DNA from 3 places in the Brevibacillus sp. GCM10020057 genome. Region 3 is predicted to be linked to each of the others. Evidence: riboswitches for the same ligand, from Rfam matches in the RefSeq annotation. Region 3 holds a riboswitch; each other region holds the start of a gene.
What was found. Region 3 has a riboswitch for S-adenosylmethionine ahead of ACFSO0_RS11635 (sugar ABC transporter substrate-binding protein). Riboswitches for the same ligand answer to the same signal wherever they lie in the genome.

Region 1 (5,788 bases), on a different contig from region 3:
GGCATTTCATCCATCAGGATTTGTTCTGCCTGTGCCAGGATTGCTTTACGCTTCTCTGGATCTTTTTCCAGAGCGGATTGGTTCAAGAGCTCTTTGTACTTCGGATTTTCCCAGTTGGTGTCGTTGTTTCCGCCTTTTTTGTCCTTGTACAGCTCCAGGAAGTTGATTGGGTCGTTGAAGTCACCCAGCCAGCCCATGCGGCCGATTTGGAAGTTGCCTTGGTGCAAGTCTTCCAGATAAACTTTCCACTCTTTGTTTTCGAGCTTCACGTCTACGCCCAGGTTTTTCTTCCATTGGTCCTGGATCGCTTCGGCAATCTTTTTGTGCGCTTCGGAAGTGTTGTAGGACAGGGTGATCGGAGGCAGTTTGGTGAGGCCTTCCTCTTTCATCCCTTCTTCCAGCAGCTTTTTCGCTGTTTCGATATCGTTGTCCTTGAAGTAGCCGTCTTGTTTCAGCGCCATGGACGGCGGTACTGCGCCTGTCGCTGGCAACTGACCGGATTGCAGAACGTTGTCGATCAAGGATTGACGGTCAATTGCATACGTAAACGCTTTACGGATTTTCACGTTGTTGAACGGAGCTTTTTCCGTATTGAATTTGTACCAGTAAGTACCCGCGATCGGCTGTGTTTTCATTTTGCCGGAGTCTTTCAGTGCCGGGATGGCGTCTGTCGGAAGCGAGCTTGTAGGTGCACCAGCCCAGTCGAGTTCGCCGTTGTCAAACATGGACAGCTCGGTGTTCTCGTCTTCTACCATGGAGAATTCGATTTTGTCCAGTTTTACGTTGTCTTTATCCCAGTAGTTTTCGTTTTTCGCCAGAACGAGCTTGCTTTTGTGCTCCCAGGATTCCAGCTTGAACGGACCGTTCCCTACGTGGGTAGAAGCGTCGATTGCCCATTTTTCGTTGGCTTCGACGACTTTCTTGTTTACCGGATAGTAAGTGTAGAACGCAGTCAGCTCGGTGAAGAACGGTGTCGGGTTCTCCAGGGTTACTTCCAGCGTTTTGTCGTCCAGCGCTTTTACGCCCACGTCATCTACTTTTGCTTTCCCCTTGTTGAATGCTTCCCCGTTCTTGATGTAGTACAACTGGTACGCGTAGTTGGAAGCCGTTTTCGGGTCCAGGGCGCGTTTCCAGGCGAATTCAAAATCTTTCGCCGTTACCGGGTCGCCGTTGCTCCATTTGGCGTCGCGCAGTTTAAATGTATACGTTTTGCCGTCCTCGGAAACGGTGTAGCTTTCCGCTGCAGCTTCGTGTACTTTACCGTCTTCTCCTGTACGAGTCAAACCTTCAAAAGCTGCACGCACGATGGTACCGGAAGTGGAGTCTTCTGCGATTCCAGGGTCAGCTGTCGGCGGCTCGGAGTGCAGGTTCACTTTCAGAATTTTTGGACCTGACTTCGTTGCTTCTTGCGCAGGAGCGCTTGCTTGGCCGTTGTCTGCGGGCTTCGCTGCGTCATTGCTGCCGCAACCAGCCAGCGCTGCACCAAGTACGAGGATGGAACTCATTGCTACGAAAACATTTTTTTTCATGCCATTTATCCCCCTTTTCTAAATCTTTTATCAATAATACATCCTGTTACATTGTTTTTGAACATGTTTTAGAATTATTTAATAAATTTTTATTTATTCATAAAAATAATTAATCAAAAATAAAATTTTATTTATCGCGAGAAATTTGTAGCGCGACCTGCATCTCCTCCAGCAAAATCTTGCTTACCCGTTCAGACAAAGTATTCCTCACGCCTAGAAAAATATGCGGTCGTCCCGAGAAGCGCGGACCAGCTCGTCGACTAATGTTCGGATTTTGCGCCGGCAAGATTCCTGTCAAACAAGCCGTTGGCAAAAAATAAACCCAACCAGCCCCGCAAGGCCAGTTGGGTATTTGCTGCCGTTCCGCTTCGTGATTCTTAGAATGCCGGAACGATTGCGCCTTTGTATTGTTCTTCGATGAACTTCTTCACTTCTGGAGAGGTCAGCTCTTTTGCCAGTTTTTGCATCGCTTCGGAGTCTTTGTTGTCCGGGCGTGCTACCAGGTAGTTCGCGTACGGAGATTCTTTGTCTTCGAGAATCAGCGCGTCCGTGGTTGGAACGAGTTTTGCTTCCAGCGCGTAGTTCGTGTTGATCAGTGCCAGGTCTACTTCTTCCAATACGCGTGGCAGCATGGCTGCTTCTACTTCTTTGAACTTCAGGTTTTTCTTGTTTTCCACGATGTCTTTGACCGTACCGCTGATGCCTACGCCGTCTTTCAGTTTGATTACGCCGTTTTTCTCCAGCAGAGCCAGAGCGCGCCCGTTGTTGGTCGGGTCGTTTGGCAGAGCGACCGTCGCGCCGTCAGCCAACTCGTCAATTTTCTTGATTTTTTTGGAGTACCCGCCGAATGGTTCGATGTGTACAGCTACAACCGGTTGCAGATCCATGTTTTGGTCTTTGTTGAATTGCTCAAGGTATGGTTTGTGCTGGAAGAAGTTCGCGTCCAGCTGTTTTTCGTTGAGCTGCATGTTTGGCTGCACGTAGTCGGTGAATTCCTTGATCTCCAGGTTCACGCCTTGTTCTTTCAGCTTCGGCTGGATGAATTTCAGAATTTCAGCGTGCGGCACAGGAGTTGCGCCGACCTTCAAGGTCACTTCTTGTCCCTGGGAGCCTTGGGCACCGCCCTCAGCAGGTGCCGGAGCCGCTTCCTGTTTGCTGCCGCAAGCGGCCAGCGAGAATGCCAATACCGTAGACAGTACAGATACTACTAGCTTTTTCATGGAAAAATCCCCCTTCTCCTCTATGCATGTTTTTGGTTGTTGAAACATCTATGGAAAGATCTCACTTGCGGCTGAATTTCAAAACCAGCCGATCCCCAAGGGTCTGCAAGATCTGCACCAACACGAGCAAAATGATGACCGTGACAATCATGACATCGGTCTGGAAGCGTTGATAGCCGTAGCGAATCGCCAGGTCACCCAAACCGCCCCCGCCGATCACCCCGGACATCGCGGTGTACGAGACGAGTGTCACCGTAGTGATGGTAATGGCTGCGATCAGGCCGGAGCGCGCTTCCGGCAAAAGGACGTTCCAGACGATTTGCCAATTGGAGGCGCCCATCGACTGTGCCGCCTCGATCACGCCCCGATCGACTTCGCGCAGCGAGGTCTCCACCAGACGGGCGAAGAATGGCGCTGCCCCGATGACCAGCGGCGGAATCGCCCCGAGCACCCCAAGGGAAGTCCCTACGATCAATTTCGTAAACGGAATGAGCAGGATCATCAAAATGATGAACGGTACGGAACGCAAGACGTTGACCACGACCGAAGCTGCCGAGTAAAATGCGCGGTTTTCCAAAAGCTGTCCTCGCGATGTGAGGAACAGGATGATCCCCACAGGCAGACCGATCAACACGGCAAACAGTGTCGAGAAGCCCAGCATCGTTAGTGTGGCCAATGTGCCATCGACAATTTCAGACCAGTCTACATTTTCCAATGCCATCTAAATCACCTCCACTTCGAGACCGCGCTGGCGCAGCGTCTCGATGGCCCGCCGGCTCTGCGCATCATCGCCTTCCAGCTCGACGACCAGCTGGCCGTACGGCGTGTCCTTCATGCGAGAGATGGTTCCTTGCAAGATGCTGAACACGGTGCCTGTCTCCTGCATCGTCTGGAACAAAATCGGCTGGTACGTCTGCTCGCCAAGGAAGGTGACGCGGGCGATCGTCCGCTTGCCGGATGCTTTCTCATGGGCAACGGCTTCGCGCAGCTCCGCAGAGTCTGCTACCTGCTCCACAAATTCCTGTGTGGTCGGGTGCTTCGGCTTGAGGAACACTTCCAGCACATTGCCCGACTCGACGATGCGTCCCCCGTCGATGACGCCGACGCGGTCGCAGATGGAGCGGATCACATGCATCTCGTGGGTGATCAAAACGATGGTCAAGCCCAGCTTGCGATTAATATCCAATAGCAGCGCCAGAATGGAATTGGTCGTCTGCGGGTCGAGTGCCGAAGTAGCCTCGTCGCACAGCAGCACCTTCGGGTCGTTCGCCAACGCGCGGGCGATCCCGACGCGCTGTTTCTGACCGCCAGACAGCTGGGCAGGATACTTGTCCCGATGCGCTTCCAGTCCCACCAGCTTCAGCAGCTCGTCCACCTTTTTGCGGATTTCGTCTTTGGGGCGCTTCGCCAGCTTGAGCGGAAACGCCACATTGTCGCCTACCGTGGCGGAGGACAGCAAGTTAAAGTGCTGAAAAATCATCCCGACGTGGCGGCGTTGTTCCTGCAGCTTTTGATCGTCCAGGGAAGTCAGGTCCACCCCGTCGACGATGACCTGTCCGGAAGTCGGCCGCTCCAGCAGGTTGATGCAGCGGATCAGCGTACTTTTTCCTGCCCCGGAATGCCCGATGATCCCGAAAATTTCTCCCTTTTCTATCGTCAGATCAATTCCGTGCAGCGCAGGAATCGTCTTTCCTTGTACCTGATAGCTTTTTTGCAGATTGCGCAATTGAATCAACGAGTCCACCTCCTATACACAGGTTACTTTAATGAAAAAGTAAAAACCCCTTTTTCACAAACGAAAAAGGGGCTGCAACGTCTATCGCGTTCGCATCCACCCTTCTCATCTGTCAAGATCCAATCAATCTTGTAGGAATTGGCACCGCGACACCCATGTCAGACATGGGCCGGTTGCCGGGCTTCATAGGGCCTGTCCCTCCGCCTCTCTTGATAAGAAAGATTTCCACGTATATATTTTTCATATTTTGCAGTTCGATGATACAACTCGGATTATATCCTTTGGGAATGTCGCGCGTCAATAGAATACTAAGAAAAAATAGTTGTTTCACAATGTGTTTGTTTTATTGTGAATTTTCTCTATCATCTGTCTTGCTCTCCCGGGTGGGGAAGCGCTTCCGCTCCCGACCTGCTGCACGGGCAGCCTTCCTGCGCCGTTCCTCTTGCGCTTTGTCTACCTGCTGTCGCAAGCGGCTGGGCCAGAGGAAATAGCCGCACACCAGCGCGATCGCACCGCCGATCCCGGTATCGAGCACGCGCGTGAACAGTACGTCTGCCGACATCGGCGTCCCAAAGCCGAGCAGGACCACCATCAAGGGTGTCATCAGCATGGAGTAGACCGTGTAGCTGCGGCTGCGAAAGATCGGTCGAAGCGCAGCGAGGGCGGCCGCGAGCAGCAAGCCGGCCGTAGGCGGCAGCGAGCCGAGCAGGAGAGCGCCGCCCAGCAGAGCACCGGCCACGGTTCCAGCTCCCCTGCGGATGACCCGCGTCGCCACGGCAGCAAAGCTGCGCTGCAGCACGATGGCGACCGTCAACGGAATCCAGTACGACCTCTCCTGGTGGAGCAGCGCACCGACCGCTTCCGCCACCGCCATGCACAGGCCCATCCGCAGGCAATACTGCCAGCCGACAAACTCCTGCAAAGAGGCTCTCCACCATTTCAGCCTTTTGGAAAAAGACGGAGCAACCCGTCCCGGCGCTGCTTCTATCCTCTTCTCCCTGCCTGGAAATACCGCCGACACAAGCATGGATGCGCACGCTCCCCAGAGCGAGCCTGCCCCAAACAGGGCGCCCACTGCCCCTGGATGGTGCTGTCCGCCGTAGCTGTTCCCGCCCATCCCCGCGCCCATTACCATAAAAATGATAAACTGTGCGCTCGCGACCGCCGCCTCCCTGCCAAGCCCGCCCACGAGCGCCGCCAGAGCAGAAAGGAGTACCATCCCTGTCCCGTACATCCAGCCGTGATGACCAAGCAGGCCGCCGAGCAGCATCCCGAGTGCCCCGGCGAACACCCTGCGCAGCAGC
Region 2 (5,788 bases), on a different contig from region 3:
GAAGACGCCGAGCGTGCCTTCCGAGCCGACGAACAGGCTTGTCAGATGGTAGCCGGAAGATGATTTCGCGGAAAGCCCTCCGGTGCGGATGATCGAACCGTCCGCCATGACGACTTCGAGGTCGCGCACCTGGCTGCGCATGATGCCGTAACGGACGCTGGTCGTGCCGCTCGCGTTTGTCGCGGTCATGCCCCCGATGGTTGCGTCAGCACCCGGATCGACAGAGAAAAACAGGCCGTGCTTTTTCAGCGCCGCATTGAGCTGGGTCCGGGTGACGCCGGGCTGGACGCGCACGAGGAAGTCTTCCGGTCGCACCTCGACGATCTGGTTCATTTGCCGAAAATCAAGGGGAATCCCGCCATGAAGCGGAATGCAATGCCCTTCCAGACTGGAGCCTGCGCCAAAGGGAACGACAGGCACATGGTGTTCATTGGCGTATTTCAGGATGGCGGACACTTCTTCCCGGGATGCGGGAAAAACAACGACGTCGGGGAGTACCGGCGTATGGTGGGACTCGTCCTTGCTATGCTGGTGCAGCATCGTTTCGTTCGCGGTGGCGCGGTCGTCAGCGGTCAGTTTTTTCAAATCTTCAAGCAAAGTGTGAGGGATACGGCTCATCTACAATTACCTCCCGAGTTTCTGGCTATTACAAAACGACAGCAGACGAACCTCTGACCAGGTCACAGTCAGAGGTTCGCATGATTAGGCGCTCTTTTTCAGTTTTCGCGCCGCCCAGTTGCCGAGCGATTGGATCAGTTGGACCAGGACGACGAGGATGACGACGGTGATGACCATGACTTCGATGTCCCATTGCTGGTAGCCGTAGCGGAGGGCGAGGTCACCCAGACCGCCTGCCCCGACTGCGCCCGCCATCGCAGTCGCGCCGATCAGACCGATGGTGGCGATCGTCAGGCAGAGCGCGATGCCGGGACGCGCCTCACGAAGCATGATGCGGAAGATGATCTGCGTCCGGGAAGCGCCCATCGCCTGGTACGCTTCGATCACGCCGCGGTCCACGTCGTGCAGTGCCGTCTCCATCAGGCGGGAGATGTACGGTGCCGTGTAGACGATAAGCGGGACGATGGCGCCCTCGATCCCGATGGACGTGCCGACGACCAGCTCCGTGAACGGAATGATCGCGACCATCAGGATGATGAAGGGCAGCGAGCGCACGATGTTGATTACGGTGTTTAACGTGTGGTAAATCCACTTGTTCGGAAACAAATGATTGCTTTGCGTAATCACGAGCAGGATTCCAAGGGGAATGCCGATCAACGTGGCGATCACCAGGGAAATGCCCACCATAATGACGGTTTCTTCCAACGATTGTCCAAACACCGGGATCATTTCTGTCAAGCGATCCATTAGCGGCTTTCCCCCTCTCGTGTCACGATCTCTACGTTGTAGACGGATTCGCGTAAAAATTCGATGCCTGCCGTCACGTCTTTTTCTTCGCCGGAAATGTGTACGAGCAAAATGCCGAGCGCCGTTCCTTTAATGGAAGTAATCGATCCGTACAACAGGTTGGTGCTGACCGGAAAGCGCGCGGACAAGGTGCCAAGGACGGGATCGAGCGCGGCATCCCCGCGAAAAGCGACGCGGAGGATGTGGTTGACAGGCCCGGTCTGTTTGATGCGGGACAAAATTTCATCCGGCACATTGTCGTCAAAAATCGTCTTGATGAAATTGCGGGTAGTCGGCTGCTGCGGATTGCTGAAAATATCGAGCACGCTTCCCTGTTCGATGACCACACCGTTTTCCATGATGGCTACGTGATCGCAGATTTTTTTGATGACCTGCATCTCGTGCGTAATCAGCACGATGGTCAAGTTGAATTTCCGGTTGATGTCGAGCAGAAGCTCCAGGATGGAATCCGTGGTCTGCGGGTCGAGAGCGGATGTGGCTTCGTCGCACAAGAGAATCTCCGGGTCCGTAGCGAGTGCGCGGGCGATGCCGACGCGCTGCTTTTGGCCGCCAGACAGCTGGGACGGATAGGAATGCGCCTTGTCCGCGAGACCAACCAGACGCAGCAGATCTTCTACCTTTTTCTTGATGACATCTTTGGGCACCCGGTTCATTCGCAAAATCTCTGCCACGTTGTCAAAGACGTTATAGGAGGACAAGAGGTTAAAATGCTGAAAGATAATCCCGATTTTTTTGCGGGCAATGCGCAATTCTTTTTCTTTCAGTGCAAGCATATCCTGGCCGTTCACGACGACGGAACCGCTGGTCGGCTTTTCGAGCAGGTTGATCGTGCGGAGCAGGGTGCTTTTCCCCGCTCCGCTAAAGCCGATCACGCCGAAAATCTGGCCTCTTTCCACGTTCAGTGTCACGCCCTTCAAGGCTTGCACCTGCTTGTTTCCCACCGTATACGACTTATGGATGTTGGTTAGCTGTATCATCTCTCCAGTCTCCTTGTTGTTCGATAATGAGTGTTGCTTACCAGGATGGGAGCACAGCTCCTTCAAAATGTTCGTTGATGAATTTCTTCACTTCTTCGGAACGGTAGATCTCAACCAGTTTTTTCAGAGCCGGATTGTCTTTGTTCGCTTCATTGGCAGCAATGACGTTGACGTACGGAGAATCGGAAGTTTCAGAGAAAATCGCGTCTTTCTTCGGAGAATAGCCCGCTTCCATCGCAAAGTTGGTGTTGATGCTCGCTACTTCCACGTTGTTCAGGGAGCGCGCCAGGAATGCCGCTTCCAGTTCCTTGAATTCCAGTTTTTTCGGGTTTTCCACGATGTCGAGCGGTGTTGCGTTGTCTTTGACGCCGTCTTTGAGCTTGATCAGTCCGGCAGCCTGATACAGCAGCAGAGCGCGAGCGCGGTTGGTCGGGTCGTTTTGGATGCCGACTACGCCGCCTTCCGGAATCTCATCCACTTTTTTGTGCTTGGTAGAGTAGAGCCCCATCGGGAAGGTTACGGTTTTGCCAATCTCGACAATTTTGGTTTTGTGGTCCTGATTGAATTTGTCCAGGAACGGAATCGTCTGGAAGCTGTTCGCATCCAGATTGCCCTTATCGAGAGCCTGATTGGGCTGCACGTAGTCGTTGAAGACGACTACCTGTACGTCGAGTCCTTGCGCTTTTGCCACTTCCTTGACCTTGTTCAGGATTTCTTCGTGCGGTCCGGCAGTGACCCCGACCTTGATCGTTGTCTGTTCAGCAGCCGCGCCGCCATTTGCAGCAGGGGCCGCTTCCTGTTTGCCGCCGCAAGCTGTCAACAGGGAGGCTGCAAGCAAGATGGAGCTAAGTAGAAGACCTGTTTTTTTCATGATGGTTTCTCTCCTTTTTTGTCTGATGAGTTTTTATATTTTGAAAAATAAAAACCGACAGGACCAAAACAAAAGACCTCTTCCGGAAGAAGAGGTCGCAGACTGCCTGGTCGAGCAGTCTCGGAATCCTCTCTTATCTTCCGGGGATTCTCCCGCTGGATTTGGCACCATATCTGCTGCAGACAGGTTGCCGAGGCTTCACAGGGCCAGTCCCTCCGCCTCTCTCTATAAGAGATCAGGATATGCAGTTGAAAAATTCAAATTCCGATTTGAATAGTTGGATTATAACTCGCTTTTTTCATACTGTCAAATGCAATTCGTGTGATTTCGTTGATACAAAAAGTAATTGGTGATTGAACCAAAATACGCATGCGCTCTTGAGAGTGTGTCCGAAGGGTGGCAGGTGCCGGACAAAGCCGGCGTTGCGGTTTTTAAGTGCAGGAGCGGGGCGGTGGTGGTCCTCCGGTCGATTGTCCGGCTGGGAAATACTCCTTTTGCGTAAAGGACTCGCTGTTTGTTATAATACTATTTCGTATGTTTACAAAATCATACAGAGCGAGGAAATACAGAAAATGAACGAAACCTTTTCGATTAAGGAAAAATGGCGGCAATTTCTGGGTGTCTTGCTGCCGATCCTGATCTCTCAAATTGCTCTTTTTTCGATGACGTTTTTCGATACGATCATGTCCGGACACGCCAGCCCGGTTGATCTGGCGGGAGTGGCGATCGGAGCGAGCCTGTGGGCTCCGGTGCAAGCCGGTTTGACAGGCATTTTAATGGCGGTGACGCCGCTGGTGGCGCAAATGGTGGGGGCGAATCGGCGGGAGCAGGTTCCGTTTACCGTCGTCCAGGCGTTTTACGTGGCAATCGCCATTGCCGTCGGTGTCATCGTGCTTGGGGGGCTTGCGCTCAATCCGGTGCTGCGCATGATGGAACTGGAGCCGAGCGTACACGAAATTGCCCGCGAATTCCTGCACGCCATCGCAATCGGTGTCGTGCCCCTGTTCCTCTATACAGTCATTCGCTGCTTTATCGACGCACTCGGAGAGACGCGTGTCACGATGTTCATCACGCTGTTTTCGCTTCCGATCAACGTATTGCTGAACTATGTGCTCATCTTCGGCAACTTCGGGTTTCCACGTCTGGGCGGAGTCGGCGCAGGCTACGCTTCTGCCATCACGTACTGGTGCATCCTCGCGATCAGCCTGTTCGTCGTCGGTCGGGTGCAGCCGTTTGTGGAGTACGGACTGCTGACGAAGCTGTACCGCATCTCCTTGTCTGCCTGGAAGGAGCTGCTCAAGCTGGGGCTGCCGATCGGGTTTTCGATATTTTTTGAAGTCAGCATTTTCGCTGCCGTGACCTTGCTCATGAGCGAGTACAACACCGTCACGATTGCCGCGCACCAGGCCGCTTTGAACTTCGCATCGTTTATTTACATGGTGCCGCTTAGCATTTCGATGGCACTGACGATTCTGGTCGGCTTCGAGGTGGGGGCAAGCCGCTTCAAGGATGCCCGCCAATACAGCTATTTGGGAATCGGAACCGCCATTTCGCTGGCGCTCTTGTTCGGGATCGGGCTCCTGTTTTTCAACGAGCAGGTGGCTGGCTTCTACACGACGGACGAGGCGGTGCTGCGTCTCACCCGGCAGTTTCTGATGTACTCCATCCTGTTCCTGATCTCCGATGCGATCGCCGCTCCGATCCAGGGGGTGCTTCGCGGTTACAAGGATGTGACCACGACCTTTATCGTGGCGCTCGTGTCGTACTGGGTGATCGGATTGCCGCTCGGCTATGTGCTGGCGCAGTATACGTCTCTTGCAGCCTTTGGTTATTGGATCGGGCTGATTACCGGCCTTGCTGCTGGGGCGATTTTCCTCTTTGGGCGATTGCTGCGGTTGCAAAAGCGGTTGATTGGCGGAAAGAGCGCTGTGTAAATGGCGCTTGGCTGCCTCTCTGGCGGAAATTCCTGCATCGGGCTGGGATTTCCGCTTTTTTGCATGGAGTGGAAGTGCCGCGTTTACAATAGTTGTGAACAAAGAAAAAATATGTTCCAATTTTCCAGGAGGAGCGTATATACTTTCTATATTAGATTGTGGGAGAAAAGCTGACATGTCGTGAACGGTTGGGAGGAGAACTTGGATGACGTACGTTTTTCTCATGAAGCTCGGAATTGCACTCTTTTTAGGATTGTTGATCGGTATGGACAGGCAGCTGAAGCACAAGCCCCTTGGGGTGAAGACGAGCATGGTCATTTCTGTCGCCAGCTGCCTGATTACGATTGTTTCTATCGAATCCGTTCATCGCTTTTCCTTGCCCGGACACACGAACATGGACCCTCTGCGCCTGGCTGCGCAAATTGTCAGCGGGGTCGGTTTTCTCGGAGCCGGTGTCATTTTGCGGCGAAGCAATGACGTCATCTCCGGCTTGACGACCGCTTCGATGGTGTGGGCAGCGTCTGGTCTGGGCATTGCGGTCGGTGCGGGTTATTATTTTGAAGCGGTCACGGCTACCATCC
Region 3 (5,788 bases):
GTGCCGGTGGAGCTGGGGTATCGGACAGAGCCGTTGACATACGGGCAGCTCAATCCGCACCCGCACCCGTTTCCATGAGCCGCGCGCGAGGAGGAGAAGGGATGGAGCTGACGGACTTTTTGCGCGAGCTGCACTTTGACTCGGAACGGCTGAAGCCGCCGGATTATGCGGTGGACTGGGCAGACGCGCCGCTGCCGTATAAGCTGTATCGGGGTTTGCCGACGCTGCCGCTGTCTCTGGAGGTGCCTCTCACGCTGGCAGATCGGCAGGTGTCCGTTCAGCCTGGCTTGCAGGAAATCGGCCATTTTCTCTGGTATGTGTACGGCCTCGCCCATTTCACGCAGACGGTGTTGGGAGAGGGGGCGCATGGTCAGGGCGGCGGGGCGCTGCTGCAGTCGGTCAGACGGTTCGTTCCTTCCGGCGGGGGGCTGTACCCTTGCGAGCTGTACGTCTATTTGCGGGAGGAGGGGCGGCGCGGCATCTACCATTACGATTCGGCGCATCACCGTCTGGTCTTTCTGCGCGAAGGACAGTTTGACGAGTATGTAGGGGCAGCTTTGGGGGGGCGCTGCGACCTTTCGGCTTGCTTTGCCACCGTGTTCGTGTCGACGATGTACTGGAAAAACTTTTTCAAATACCACAACTTCGCCTACCGGCTGCAGGGGCTGGATGCGGGAGTCGTCATCGGCCAGCTGTTGGAAGTGGCCAAACGGTTCGGCTATGAAACGGGCGTGTACTTCCAGTTTCTCGATCGGGCGGTCCATCATTTGCTCGGGCTGTCGGAACAGGAGGAGAGCGTCTACGCTGTCCTGCCGCTGTCGGTTGATCGCGGCGGGCGCGCGTGGCAGAGCAGCGGCGGCGAAGGAGCGGGAGCGACTGCCGATGAGTTGTGTCGGCAGCTGCCCGCACTGGCGCACGAACACTACGTCCGCTCGCGAACGATCAAACCGTATCCGCAGCTGATTCGCATAAACGCAGCGGCGCAGCTGGAGTCACCGCGCTCGTTCCGTACGCAGGAAGCGACTGCGGACGCGGACTCCCGTGCAGGGGAGACCATCGCGCTGCCACGCGTGCCAAGAATGGCGTACGACATGGCCGCCGCTTGCAGGAGGCGCTTTTCGCCAGAGCTGGACTTTTGCATGGGCAAGATCAGCTTGTTGCAGCTCTCGGCTCTGCTCCACGAGGCGGCCGCGTCCTTTTCTTATCGGAACGACCTGGACGCAAACCAGTCCGCTGCTGCTTGGCGTGTCAAATTGTACGGCTGCCTGCATTGCGTAGATGGCATCGCGGACGGCGCATACCGCTACGATCCGGCAGTACATGCACTTTGCGCGGTCCGGACGGGAGATCACCGGCTGCGGCTGCAATACGCCATGTCGCTGGATAATGTAAACCTGCTGCAAGTGCCGCTCTGCTTCCACGTGGCGGGGGATCGCGGGCACCTGCGGGAGTTATGGGGCTATCGGGGATACCGCATCCAGCAGATGGAGGCGGGAATGCTCGTCCAGCGGCTGCTTTTGGCGAGCGCAGCCGCAGAGCTGGGTGGCCACCCGCTGCTCGGCTACGATTCGCACGCCTGCGACGAGCTTTATCGGCTTACCCCGCGGGGAGAAACGAGTCTGATCCAAATTCCGGTCGGGCCTTATCGGCATCGTCCCAGGCTGCAGGGAGGATTGCACGGGTAGGCGGCTTTTTGTTTTTGGCCGTGAGGGAGAGGGCAAGCAGAACAGAGCGCTGGAGCCGATAGCCTAACGGGCTGTCGGACGTTTTCATCGTCTCGAAGGCAGACTCGATATTTTGCTCATTTACGGATTCCGGCACCGCACGAAAATCCCCATACCTCCGCCAGCCGGGTATGGGGATGATTTATTGTTCCAGATAAGGAAACGTGATGGAAAATTTCGTGCCGACGTTCGGCTTGCTGTTCACGCTCACGGTCCCGCCGAGCGTGTGGATCACGTGGTAGGAATAGGTCAGCCCAAGCCCGGTCCCGCTAGACTTGGTAGAAAAGTAGATAGAACCCAGTCGCTTGATTTGCCCTTCGTCCATTCCTACGCCGTTGTCCTTGATGACCAGGACCGCTTTGCCTTCCTCGACGGACAGCGCGAGATGCACCCGTCCTTTGCGCACATTGGCGCAGGCTTCGATCGCGTTTTTGATGAAGTTGACGAGCACCTGCTTGATTTCGTCCGGATTGGCCATTATGTTGACAGACAACTCCGGCGTGCGCACCTCCAGCTCGACGTTGTGCAGGATGGCGAAGGGCGACATCACCTCGCGCATGACCTTGAGCAGCTCAACGACGTCCACACTCTCGTGCCGAATGGTCAGCGGCTTGGAGATGGCGAGGTATTCGGAGAGGATCATTTCCGTCCGCTGGATTTCGTCCATGCAAATATTCATGTACTGCTGGCTCTTGGCGAGGTCCGTCGGGTTCTCCTGCATCAGGCGCAGAAAGCCTTTGACAGCGGTGAGCGGATTGCGCACCTCGTGGGCGAGGGATGCGGCGACGTGGCTCATCGTTTCGATTTTTTCGTTCTGTGCGTGCCGGATGAAAAGCTCCTTGTCGGAGATCGCTTTGCTGAACAGGGACATCAGAATCCAGATGCCGAGAGAATTTTGCGTCGTGATGACTACCAGGTGGTACGTCAGGTTTTTTACAAAATAGAGGGGAAAGTAAGCATAGGTAAGGGCAAGGGCGTTGATGGAAAAAATGAAGCCGGTCATCAGGACGAACAACGATTTCCGGTGAGTAAGCTTGTAGGTTTTGTACATGAGGAGAGACACCGAAAAGGAGCATATCGAATTGATCAGGGCGACCAGCGTTCCCTCCCCTCCCAGGTAGAGCCGGTAAACGGCAAATTCGCCAAGCAGGATCAAGCCTGTCCGGATACCGCCGTGAACAAGGCCGAAAAACATGATGACGTACCGAACGTCAAAGATGACGCCCTCTTTTACACTGGCTGCAAAAGTCATGCCGAGGAACAAGCTGATCGAACTGGTGACAAGTATGAAGGCACGGCTGTAGTTTCGCATTTTGTCACGATAATAAATATTGAAGAAGACAAACGGAATCAGAACAAAGAAAAGCTGAAGAATTACATCTTTTAATAAATTCATCAAGCATCTCCACCGCGAGCTGACTCTCAATCACCTCCCGTAATTTCGACATCTCCTGCGCCAATCCCTTCCAGTTTGGAGGGGAATTTGCCATAAAAGAACTGGATTTTACAAAAAACCTAGTTGACAGATGGAAATACATTGATTATAGTCTGTATATATTCAAGCAAACGTATGGAAAACAATTACTACTCTTATCCAGAGAAGGCTGAGGGACTGGCCCTATGAAGCCCGGCAACCTAGCACGCGAGATGGATTTCTCCCGCGCCAAGGTGCTAACTCCAACAGGTAGCGATACCTGACAGATGAGAGGCGGAAAATCGCTGATTTTAGCCTCTTTCTGGTGGGAAGAGGCTTTTCTCATTGGCAAAGAACGAGCCCTTTTCTGCGACGAGCTGATTACCAAGGGGGAACAACCATGAAAAAGAAATTTGGCCTGTTGGTCACACTTGCCCTGACAGCATCACTCGCCCTGACCGCCTGCGGCAACGGCGGGGGAGCCGGAACAGCTGCTTCCGGAGGCGCATCCGGCGGCGAGAAAAAGAAAATCGCGCTCATCATGCGGCAGAATGTTGGGACTTTCTCGGCCCAGTACATTAACGGCGTCAAGACCGAAGTGGAGAAAAACGGCGGCGAACTGACTGTCTTCAACGCGGATACCGACCTCGCGAAAATGGCGTCCAACCTCGATGCAGCCATCAACCAGCACTTTGACGGCATCCTGATCGACCACGGTACAGCAGAAGCGCTGCAGCAAGGTACGCAAAAGGCCGTAGACAAAAAGATCCCGGTCGTCCTGTTCGACACCGACATCAGTATCCCGGGCGTTCCGACAGTTGCCCAGGATGACCAGAAGCTGGCTGAACTTAGCCTGGAAAAACTGGCTGCGGACGGCGGCGGCAAAGGAAACATCGTGAAAATCTGGGTTGCGGGCTTTGCGCCGATGGAAAAGCGCCAGATCACCTATGAGGCGTTCCAGAAAAAATACCCGGATATTAAAGAAATCGCGGCGTTCGGATCGGCGACCAACAACACGGCCCTTGACACGCAATCGCAAATGGAAGCGATTCTGAAAAAATATCCGAACAAGGGCGACATCACTGCAGTCTGGGCATCATGGGACGAATTCGCCAAAGGTGCGACCCGCGCGATCCAGCAAGCGGGACGCACGGAGATCAAAGTGTATTCCATTGACTTGAGCGACGAAGACCTGCAAATGATCCAGGAAGCGAATTCTCCTTGGGCTGCAACGGCAGCGGTAGACCCGTCCAATATCGGCCGCCTGCAGGCTGAGACCGTGTTCAAAAAGATCAAAGGGGAACAAGTGCCTGATCTGGTCAACCTGAACCCTGTGCTCGTGAAACAAGAAGATTTGCCAAAGGACAAAAAAGTGACGATGGCTGATCTTCCCCAATACGTAAAAGACTGGGGCAAGTAAGCTCGGATCGGATGGTTGGCTATTCCCGTTGAACGCTCAACGGGAATCTTCCTTTCTATAGGGGGTGTACATAATGTCTGTATTGCGCATGCAAGGAATCGAGAAGCAGTTTTCCGGTGTGCCTGCACTTAAAAGCGTCAGCTTCGAGGTGAAGGCAGGGGAAGTTCACGCCTTGCTCGGAGCAAACGGGGCCGGGAAAAGCACCCTGATGAAAATTCTTACAGGTGCTTATCAGGCGGACGGAGGCACCATCTCCATCGACGGACGGCAGGTCTCCATCCAATCGCCGCAGGACGCCAAGGCGCTGGGCATCCAATGCGTATACCAGGAAGTGGATACGGCGCTGATTCCATACCTCAGCGTAGCGGAAAACATTTTGCTCGACAGACTCGTTCAGTCGAAGGGAGCAGGCCTGATTCGCTGGCAGCAGTTGTACGCGGAGTCGGAGGAGCTTTTGCGCGGCTTTGGCTTTTCCATCCCGGTGAGGATGACGGTCGAGGAGTGCTCGCTTTCGGAGAAGCAGCTGATTTTGATTGCGCGTGCGACCGTGCAAAAGGCGAAGTTCGTCATTTTCGACGAGCCGACCGCGCCGCTTAGCACCAAGGAATGCGAGCGGCTGTTCCAGATCATCGACCAGCTGAAAAAAGCGGGCGTCGGCATCATCTACATATCCCATCGCCTGCCGGAGATTTTCGAGATTTGTGACCGGATCACGATCATGCGGGACGGCCAGCATGTGATTACGACCGAGACGGCCAGGACGAACATGGATGAGGTCATCGGGCACATGCTCGGCAAAAGCTTTGCGGAGGAGTTTCCGAAAGCGCATGTCCCCATCGGGGAAACGCTGCTCGAGGTAACCGGGGCAAAAGGCGGCAAGGTGCGCCACGCCGATCTGTCGGTGCGCGAGGGAGAGATCGTCGGTGTCGTCGGCTTGGTCGGGGCCGGGAAAACCGAGCTGGCCCGGCTGTTGTTCGGAGCCGATGAGGCTGAAGCGGGAGAGATCAGGCTGAAGGGGGCGCAGCTGCGGATTTGCAGCCCGAAAGACGCGGTGGACGCGGGTATTGTGCTCGTCCCGGAGGAGCGGCGCAAGGAGGGCATTTTCGTCGAGGAATCGGTCAAAAACAACCTGTCTGTCGCGACGATTGCCAAATGGTCGCCCCTTGGCTTTATCCGCAGCGGACTGGAAGCAGGACAAGCAAAAGAACTGGTTCAGCGCCTTGGGGTCAA

Region 1: it holds a riboswitch for S-adenosylmethionine, as region 3 does, so the genes downstream of both, ACFSO0_RS06385 (methionine ABC transporter ATP-binding protein) here and ACFSO0_RS11635 (sugar ABC transporter substrate-binding protein) in region 3, are expected to answer to the same signal.
Region 2: it holds a riboswitch for S-adenosylmethionine, as region 3 does, so the genes downstream of both, ACFSO0_RS02105 (MetQ/NlpA family ABC transporter substrate-binding protein) here and ACFSO0_RS11635 (sugar ABC transporter substrate-binding protein) in region 3, are expected to answer to the same signal.

What each region holds. Positions count from the first base shown of each region.
Region 1 covers NZ_JBHUJW010000021.1:97,561-103,348, reverse strand. Annotated here, with positions in the region: gene ACFSO0_RS06400 (peptide ABC transporter substrate-binding protein) at 1-1,529, opposite strand, end outside; gene ACFSO0_RS06395 (MetQ/NlpA family ABC transporter substrate-binding protein) at 1,907-2,749, opposite strand; gene ACFSO0_RS06390 (methionine ABC transporter permease) at 2,811-3,470, opposite strand; gene ACFSO0_RS06385 (methionine ABC transporter ATP-binding protein) at 3,471-4,484, opposite strand; SAM riboswitch class I at 4,587-4,703, opposite strand; gene ACFSO0_RS06380 (FUSC family protein) at 4,828-5,788, opposite strand, start outside.
Region 2 covers NZ_JBHUJW010000006.1:59,270-65,057, reverse strand. Annotated here, with positions in the region: gene ACFSO0_RS02120 (FAD-binding oxidoreductase) at 1-618, opposite strand, end outside; gene ACFSO0_RS02115 (methionine ABC transporter permease) at 703-1,365, opposite strand; gene ACFSO0_RS02110 (methionine ABC transporter ATP-binding protein) at 1,365-2,402, opposite strand; gene ACFSO0_RS02105 (MetQ/NlpA family ABC transporter substrate-binding protein) at 2,440-3,273, opposite strand; SAM riboswitch class I at 3,404-3,507, opposite strand; gene ACFSO0_RS02100 (MATE family efflux transporter) at 3,846-5,207, shown strand; gene ACFSO0_RS02095 (MgtC/SapB family protein) at 5,413-5,788, shown strand, end outside.
Region 3 covers NZ_JBHUJW010000037.1:4,274-10,061, reverse strand. Annotated here, with positions in the region: gene ACFSO0_RS11650 (TOMM precursor leader peptide-binding protein) at 1-78, shown strand, start outside; gene ACFSO0_RS11645 (SagB family peptide dehydrogenase) at 102-1,685, shown strand; gene ACFSO0_RS11640 (ATP-binding protein) at 1,867-3,120, opposite strand; SAM riboswitch class I at 3,312-3,432, shown strand; gene ACFSO0_RS11635 (sugar ABC transporter substrate-binding protein) at 3,539-4,558, shown strand; gene ACFSO0_RS11630 (sugar ABC transporter ATP-binding protein) at 4,632-5,788, shown strand, end outside.